3 regions of the Streptomyces sp. NPDC053069 genome follow, and region 2 is predicted to be linked to each of the others. Evidence: riboswitches for the same ligand, from Rfam matches in the RefSeq annotation. Region 2 holds a riboswitch; each other region holds the start of a gene.
What was found. A riboswitch is a leader RNA that binds a small molecule or an ion and turns the genes downstream of it on or off. The one in region 2 is predicted to bind cyclic di-AMP.
Positions count from the first base shown of each region.

Region 1: another riboswitch for cyclic di-AMP. It lies ahead of ACIGXP_RS02915 (C40 family peptidase); the one in region 2 lies ahead of ACIGXP_RS12435 (M23 family metallopeptidase).
Region 3: another riboswitch for cyclic di-AMP. It lies ahead of ACIGXP_RS08745 (peptidoglycan DD-metalloendopeptidase family protein); the one in region 2 lies ahead of ACIGXP_RS12435 (M23 family metallopeptidase).

Region 1 is NZ_JBITZN010000001.1:650,950-653,200, forward strand. It holds gene ACIGXP_RS02905 (ATP-dependent Clp protease proteolytic subunit) at 1-453, shown strand, start outside; gene ACIGXP_RS02910 (hypothetical protein) at 461-766, shown strand; cyclic di-AMP (ydaO/yuaA leader) riboswitch at 1,107-1,334, shown strand; gene ACIGXP_RS02915 (C40 family peptidase) at 1,338-1,811, shown strand.
Region 2 is NZ_JBITZN010000004.1:548,497-550,747, reverse strand. It holds gene ACIGXP_RS12435 (M23 family metallopeptidase) at 1-893, opposite strand, end outside; cyclic di-AMP (ydaO/yuaA leader) riboswitch at 901-1,049, opposite strand; tRNA gene ACIGXP_RS12430 (tRNA-Met) at 1,350-1,423, shown strand; gene ACIGXP_RS12425 (dihydrofolate reductase family protein) at 1,471-2,251, opposite strand, start outside.
Region 3 is NZ_JBITZN010000003.1:374,149-376,399, reverse strand. It holds gene ACIGXP_RS08750 (alpha-galactosidase) at 1-641, shown strand, start outside; cyclic di-AMP (ydaO/yuaA leader) riboswitch at 949-1,104, shown strand; gene ACIGXP_RS08745 (peptidoglycan DD-metalloendopeptidase family protein) at 1,109-2,035, shown strand; gene ACIGXP_RS08740 (SGNH/GDSL hydrolase family protein) at 2,199-2,251, shown strand, end outside.

The DNA.
Region 1 (2,251 bases), on a different contig from region 2:
CCCGACCGGGACATCACGCTGTACGTCAACTCACCGGGCGGCTCGTTCAGTGCACTGACGGCCGTCTACGACACGATGCGCTACGTCAGTTGCGACGTGGCCACCTACTGCCTGGGCCAGGCCGCGTCCCATGCAGCGCTGCTCGTCGCGGCCGGCGCACCCGGCAAGCGGTTCGCGCTGCCCGGCGCACGCATGGTGATCGAGCAGCCCCGGCTTCCCGAGCCGATGCAGGGCCAGCCCAGTGACCTGCTCATCCGGGCCGAGGAATTGGCAAGGATGCGCGCACTGACGGAGGAGATGCTCGTACGGCACACCGGGCGCACGGCACAGGAGGTACACCACGACCTGGAACGGGACGTGATCCTGGACGCCCCCGGGGCGCTGGCCTACGGTCTGGTGGACGGCATCGTGCCCGGCCGGCGGAGCACGCCCGGCGCACCGGACGCGAGGTGAGCCGCCGATGCTGCCGGAACTGCCGCCCCTGCCCGCACTGACCCGCGCCGAGGGAGATCTGATCGACCGTTACCTGGAGGCGGTCGACCTGCTGGGCAGGATCAATCCGGGGCGGGACGGAGACACCTATCACGGGCTGCGCGCGGCCCAGGCCCTGGTGCGCAAGGCCGCAGAGCTGCGCGACGCCCTCGCGTTGATGCACCAGCGGGGTGAGACGGAGCTGCACGGGAACACGCTGGCACGGGCCCTGCGGGTGCTGGACGGTGCACGCCGCACCGCTCGCGTCACGCTCCCGACCGACGGCGTCGGCTGATCCGGACGCCCGCCCGGCAGGACGGACCCGGATGTCGACACGCGCCGTCCGGGGCGGGCTCGAAACGCCCCGAACGGCGTACCCCCGACCGACGTATATCCAGATCGTTCTACGGACCTCCCGACTTGCGCACCGCGCGGGTCGGCAGCGTGGAGGACGAGGCTCCGTCCCAGGTCGGCGGCTACGGCCGGGATGTGACGGTGCCTCGAACGCAGCCCTGTCCACTCGAACGGGTGAGTGGTGAGTAACGCCACAAATCCCCGGATCCATTGGGATTTTCAGACAGCTGTGAGTGAAGATCCCTGTCTGACGACAAGCCCCCGCCACAACGGCGGGGCGGTCCGGGCGGACGCCGAGTCCTGCCGCCGCACGGATGACCGGTCGACGGAGTGGATCGGCAGGAGTGGAGGACCCGAGCAAGACGGGTCGCCGGAACGGAAGTTCGTCTGTGCGTCACAGACGGCCGGACGTTCCGAGCAGCCCTTGGGGTGAAGCCGCGACGCGGCCGGGCAACTTCGCCAGCCCGAATCCGACAGGTCATCCTTCACAGGCGGCTGACGAAGGGTTGCGCATGACTGCGCTGAATCGTGTCCCGTCGCTCATGGCCCGGGCCGGCACGGCCTCGGCTCTCACCCTCGCCGCCGTCGGCGGCTCGATCGCGGTCCCTGGTCTCGCCACCGACGCCTCGGCCGCCACCCTCGCGACCAAAGCACTGCAGGTCGCGGCCTCCAAAAAGGGTTCCCCATACCAATGGGGGGCCACCGGTCCGCACAGGTTCGACTGCTCGGGGCTGACGCTCTACTCGTTCAAGAAGGCGGGCAAGAGCCTGCCGCGCACCGCAGCCCAGCAGTACAACAAGACGCACCACATCTCGGCCCTCAGCCGTAAGGCCGGTGACCTGGTGTTCTTCCACTCGGGTTCCAACGTGTACCACGTCGGCATCTACGCCGGACACGGGAAGATCTGGCACGCGCCCAGGACCGGGGACGTGGTGAGGCTCCAGAAGATCTGGACCAGGAGCGTCTGGTACGGCCGGGTGAACTGACCCGCCGTCAGGGCAGGAGCGGCTCCAGCAACAGGGCCGCTCCCGCACCGTCAGCGCCACCCCGGTGCCCGCCTGGAGCCCACGGGCGGCCCGGGGCCGACGCAGCCACCCCCGGGGTGCCTCCCACGCCTTCGAGGCAGGGGAGGGTGCTCGACGAGCTTCAGCAGGCCCGGCACGAGCCGGCGCAGCCGACCGGACTGACCGGACGTGCCGCTGTCGGCCGCCGGCCAGGGCCACAGCGGTGGCGCCCGACGAGGCCGACCCGGCGCTGCCCCACACCTACCACCCGGCCGAGACCGTTCCCGTGCCGTCGCCGGGCCGTTGGCACCCGGCCCGTCGCGGTTCCCGGCCCCGCCCGGAGAACACCGCAGGGACTGTCCGGCCGGTCACGACGCCCGCCGGCTCGACGCCGACCAGCCGGTAGCCACCGAGACCACCGC
Region 2 (2,251 bases):
GTCGAGACCTTCTGGCCGACCCGGACGTTGATCGAGGACTGGTGGCAGAACCACAGCTCGGTGCCGTCGTCCAGGGTGAGGACCGTGCGGTAGCCGTAGGCACCGGCCCAGCCGGCCTGGGTGATCGTGCCGCTGTGGATGGCCTTGATGAGGGTGCCGGTGGGGGCGGCGAAGTCGAGACCGGTGTGGTAGCCGGAGGACCACATGGCGCCGGGCTGGCCGAAGGTGCCGGTGATCGTGTACGAGACGACGGGCAGCTGGTACTGCTTGGCCAGCTCGGCCAGGCGCTTGGCCTCGGCCGCCTTCTTGGCGTCGGCCTCCGCCTTCTCCTTGGCGGCGGCGGCCTTGGCGGCGGCCTCCTGCTCCGCCTTGGCCGCGGCGTCGGCGGTCTGCTTCTCGGCGGCGGCGAGCGCGGCGGCGGTGGCCTTGCTGTCGGCCTTGCTCTGCTGCTGCTCGGCCTGGGCCATGATCCGGTTGCGCAGTGCCTCGCCCGCGTCGGAGTCCTTGCTGTCGGCCGAGGTCACGCCCATGGTGCTGAGCGCGGTGGAGTTCGTCCGGGGTGCGTCGGAGGAGTCGTCGCCGAAGAGGTGGCCGACGGAGTCCAGGTCCGGCAGGGATATGGAGACCGGCGGCTTGCCGGTGTTGGCGCTGGCCATGCCCCCCGCGCCGACCGCGGCCAGCACGCCGACGCCGAGGACGGTGGAGCTGCGCGCGAAGCCGCCGCGCTGCTTGGTGACGCGGTGCCGGCCGCGGACCGGGGCGACGGAGTCCTCGGTGGGGTTCCACTCCTCCCAGGGGCCCTCTTCGGCGCGGTAGGTGCCGTAGCCGAAGGTCTCGGGCTCGGCCGGCGCGGGCATGAACGGGGCTTCTGGGGCAGGCCGGTTGGACGCCACTCGGGCGCACTCCTTTCCTTCCTCCGCCTACCGGGTTAGCTGACGGGTTCGGAGCAGGAAGGTCTCCTACGCGCGTATACCAACTGCGGCATTCGCACGATTCACCCCAAGGTGGTGGTTCCCCGGTTCCCTCGCGGGATTCGGCGCGTGCGCACGGAGCCGTCTCTTGTGACGGCTGGGACGACCGCGCTGCGTTATCGAACGTTAATAGACCTGCCGGTTACTTTCCAAGCCGTTCGACTTGATCATTAACGATTTCGGGCGTGGACTTACCGGTCAGGAGCGCCGCAAAGCGGGCGAGTTGTCCGGCGTTCAGGAGTCTCGGCGTTTTTGATGGTGTCTCAGATGTTATGCGCACGGCGGTCGCCCAGTCACCGTGGGTGACCTGGCGGGAGGGGGCCGGGAATACCGGTGTGCGTGCCGCCCTGCGCATGGGGTACTCTGGAGTCACAACGACGCGGGGTGGAGCAGCTCGGTAGCTCGCTGGGCTCATAACCCAGAGGTCGCAGGTTCAAATCCTGTCCCCGCTACTGAAGGCCCGGGGCCGGAATCCAGTGGATTCCGGCCCCGGGTGTTTTCAGCCTCCCAGCAGATGCCTGTTCGGCGCCTTGGCGAGTGCCTCCAGCTCCGGCACCACGGCCACCTGCGCACCGGCCGTGACCAGGACCCCCGTGCCGTCGGCCGCCGAGACGAACGTGTCCGGCTCACGCCACGCGGTGACCACCCTGCGCACCCCCGCCCGCAGAATCAGCTCGGCGCAGGGCGCGGGCCGCGAGGCCCGCCGGGCACAGGGCTCCAGGCTGCTGTAGACCGTTGCGCCGGCCAACCGGGCATCCGCCGGGTCGATCTTCGCCAGCGCCGCCTCCTCCGCGTGGACCACGGGGTCGTCGCCCTCGCGTGAATGGCCCCGGGCCAGCTCCGTCCCGTCGGCGGCGACCACGACCGCGCCGACGCTGAACGCCGTCTCCGACGGCGGGCACAGCGCGGCCAGCTCGCAGGCGGTGCGCAGCCAGTGCCGGTCGGCGGCGACGGGGGCCGGGCCGGTGCCGGGGGCCGTGGGCTCGTAGCGCATGAGGACCACGTCCTCGATGCGGCGGGTCTCGGTGAGGCGCAGCCGGCCGGGCTGGTAGACGCCCGGGCCGAACAGGCGGGGGGCGGCCGGATCGCCGACGAACAGCGGCGCGAGGACCAGCTGGAGCTCGTCGGCGAGGCCCAGCTGGAGCAGCTGGGTGTGGACCGTGCCGCCGCCCTCGACCATCAGGCGCCGTACGCCGCGCACGTCGTGCAGATGACCCAGCAGGGCGTGCCAGTCGAGGTCGGGGCCGAGCGGGACGATGCCGGCGGCGGCGCCGAGGAGG
Region 3 (2,251 bases), on a different contig from region 2:
GGCTGCGCGCGGCCCACCCCTCCGTCGCCTTCGAGTCCTGCTCGGGGGGTGGCGGCCGGATCGACCTCGGCGTCATGAGCCGCACCGACCAGGTGTGGACCTCCGACAACACCGACCCGCTGGACCGGCTCGCCATCCAGCACGGCTTCAGTCAGATCCACCCGGCCCGGATCATGGCCGCCTGGGTCACGGACAGCCCGAACACCCAGCTCAACGGTCGGGTCAGTGGCCTGCGGTTCCGTTTCGTCAGCGCCATGGCGGGCGTGCTCGGGGTGGGCGGCGACCTCACCGAGTGGACCGATCAGGAACTGGCCGAGGCCCGGCAGTGGATCGATCTCTACAAGGAGATCCGGCCGGTCGTCCAGCAGGGCGACCTGTACCGGCTGCGACCTCCGGCCGGTGGACTGAGCGCCGTCCAGTACGTCCTGGGTGAGGAGACGGTGGTCCTCGCCTGGCTCCAGGCGCAGAGCCACGGCGAACCCGTGCCGGCGCTGCGCCTGCGCGGACTCGACCCGGCGGCGTCGTACGAATGTCGCGAAACGGGCGAAGTCCATCGCGGTGCCGTACTGCTGCACCACGGGCTGCGCGCCGGCCTCAAAGGTGACCTGGATGCAACGGTTATCCGCCTGTGCCGCATCTAATGCTTCTGCCCGAATTGGCGCCTTCATTCAAACTCGGAGTGAAATGCGGACTCATGGTCGGGTGCGCGTGAGGAGCGTCATATTCGTGACGGTGCGTGCCGCGTCATGTCCACGTAATTTCCTCGGTGAAGAGGGAATTTGAAGGGCCGTAACAGGTGGAAATGCACGGAGGGTGACGGCGAATTCCCGAATCCGATCTTCTGAAAGGCGAACGGCGGAAACCGACTGCTTGTTTCCCTGCGTCCCACCCGCTTACGTTCGCCACCGATCCGGACGGAACGCCGAATCCTGCCGCCGCCCGGAGCCCCACACACTTGACCCGTGTTCGGCAGGAGCGGGGGACCCATCAGGTACCACTGCCTGTCCGGTCTCCGCGACAGGCTCGGGGTGAAACCGTGCGCGCACGGCCGGGCAGCTCCAGCCCGAACCCGACAGCTCACCTCGCAGGCGCCGGAGAGGAATGCGCCATGCCTGGTAAGGGCAAGCACCGACGCCCCAAGACCCCGCGTCTTTCCCGCTCGATCGCCGTCGCCGGAACCGGTGGTGCCGCCCTGGCCCTCCCGCTCGTCGGAACCACCGGGGCGCATGCCGCCGGCACCGCGCAGTCCGTCTCCGCGCAGGCCGTGCAGTCCCTTCGGGCCCCGGTGCACAAGGCCGCCGCGCAGCCGGATTCCGGCGTCCGTACCTACACGGTGAAGACCGGCGACTGCCTTTCGGTGATCGCCGACGAGCAGCACGTGGCGGGCGGCTGGCACCGCCTCTACGCCGACAACCGGCAGGCCGTCGGCGACGACCCGTCGCTGATCCACCCCGGCCTGGAGCTCGCGCTCGGCAGGCAGGCCGCACCCACCCGCAGGCACGCCGCACCCACCCGCACCGAGCCCGCGGCCCCGAGCCGGTCGTCCGGCGGCTCGCACCGCTCCACGCCCCAGGCGGCCCCGGCGCCCAGGACCTCCGGCGCCGCCACGACGCCGGCCACCTCCACCGGCTTCACCCTCCCGGTCACGGGCGCCACCATCGGCACCGGTTACCACGTGGCCGGCAGCATGTGGTCCAGCGGCTACCACACGGGCGTCGATTTCGTCGTACCGACCGGCACCCCGGTCAAGGCCGTCGCCGCCGGGACGGTCGTCTCCGCCGGCTGGGGCGGCGCGTACGGCAACCAGGTCGTCCTCAGGCTGAACGACGGCCACTACGCGCAGTACGGCCACCTCTCCCGGCTCTCCGTCTCGCCCGGGCAGACCGTGACCGAGGGCCGGCAGGTCGGCCTGTCGGGCGCCACCGGCAACGTCACCGGCCCGCACCTGCACTTCGAGATCCGTACCACCCCCGACTACGGCTCCGACATCGACCCGGTCGGCTACCTCCGCGAGCACGGCGTCGCCGTCGTCTGAGGCTGTCCGTCCTTCGGCGTGTTCGCCCTGTTCCGGGTTGGCAAATCATTTAAGGGTGTCATATCTCACCGGCCGTCAACCCCTGCCTACGGTCGCGTAGGACACATCCAAAGGTGAATCATGGTCCGACGTGGCAGACGATTCGAAGAGTGACAACACATCAGTGATCGGGTCGTACGTGGCGGTGGGGGACAGCTTCACCGAGGGCGTCGGCGA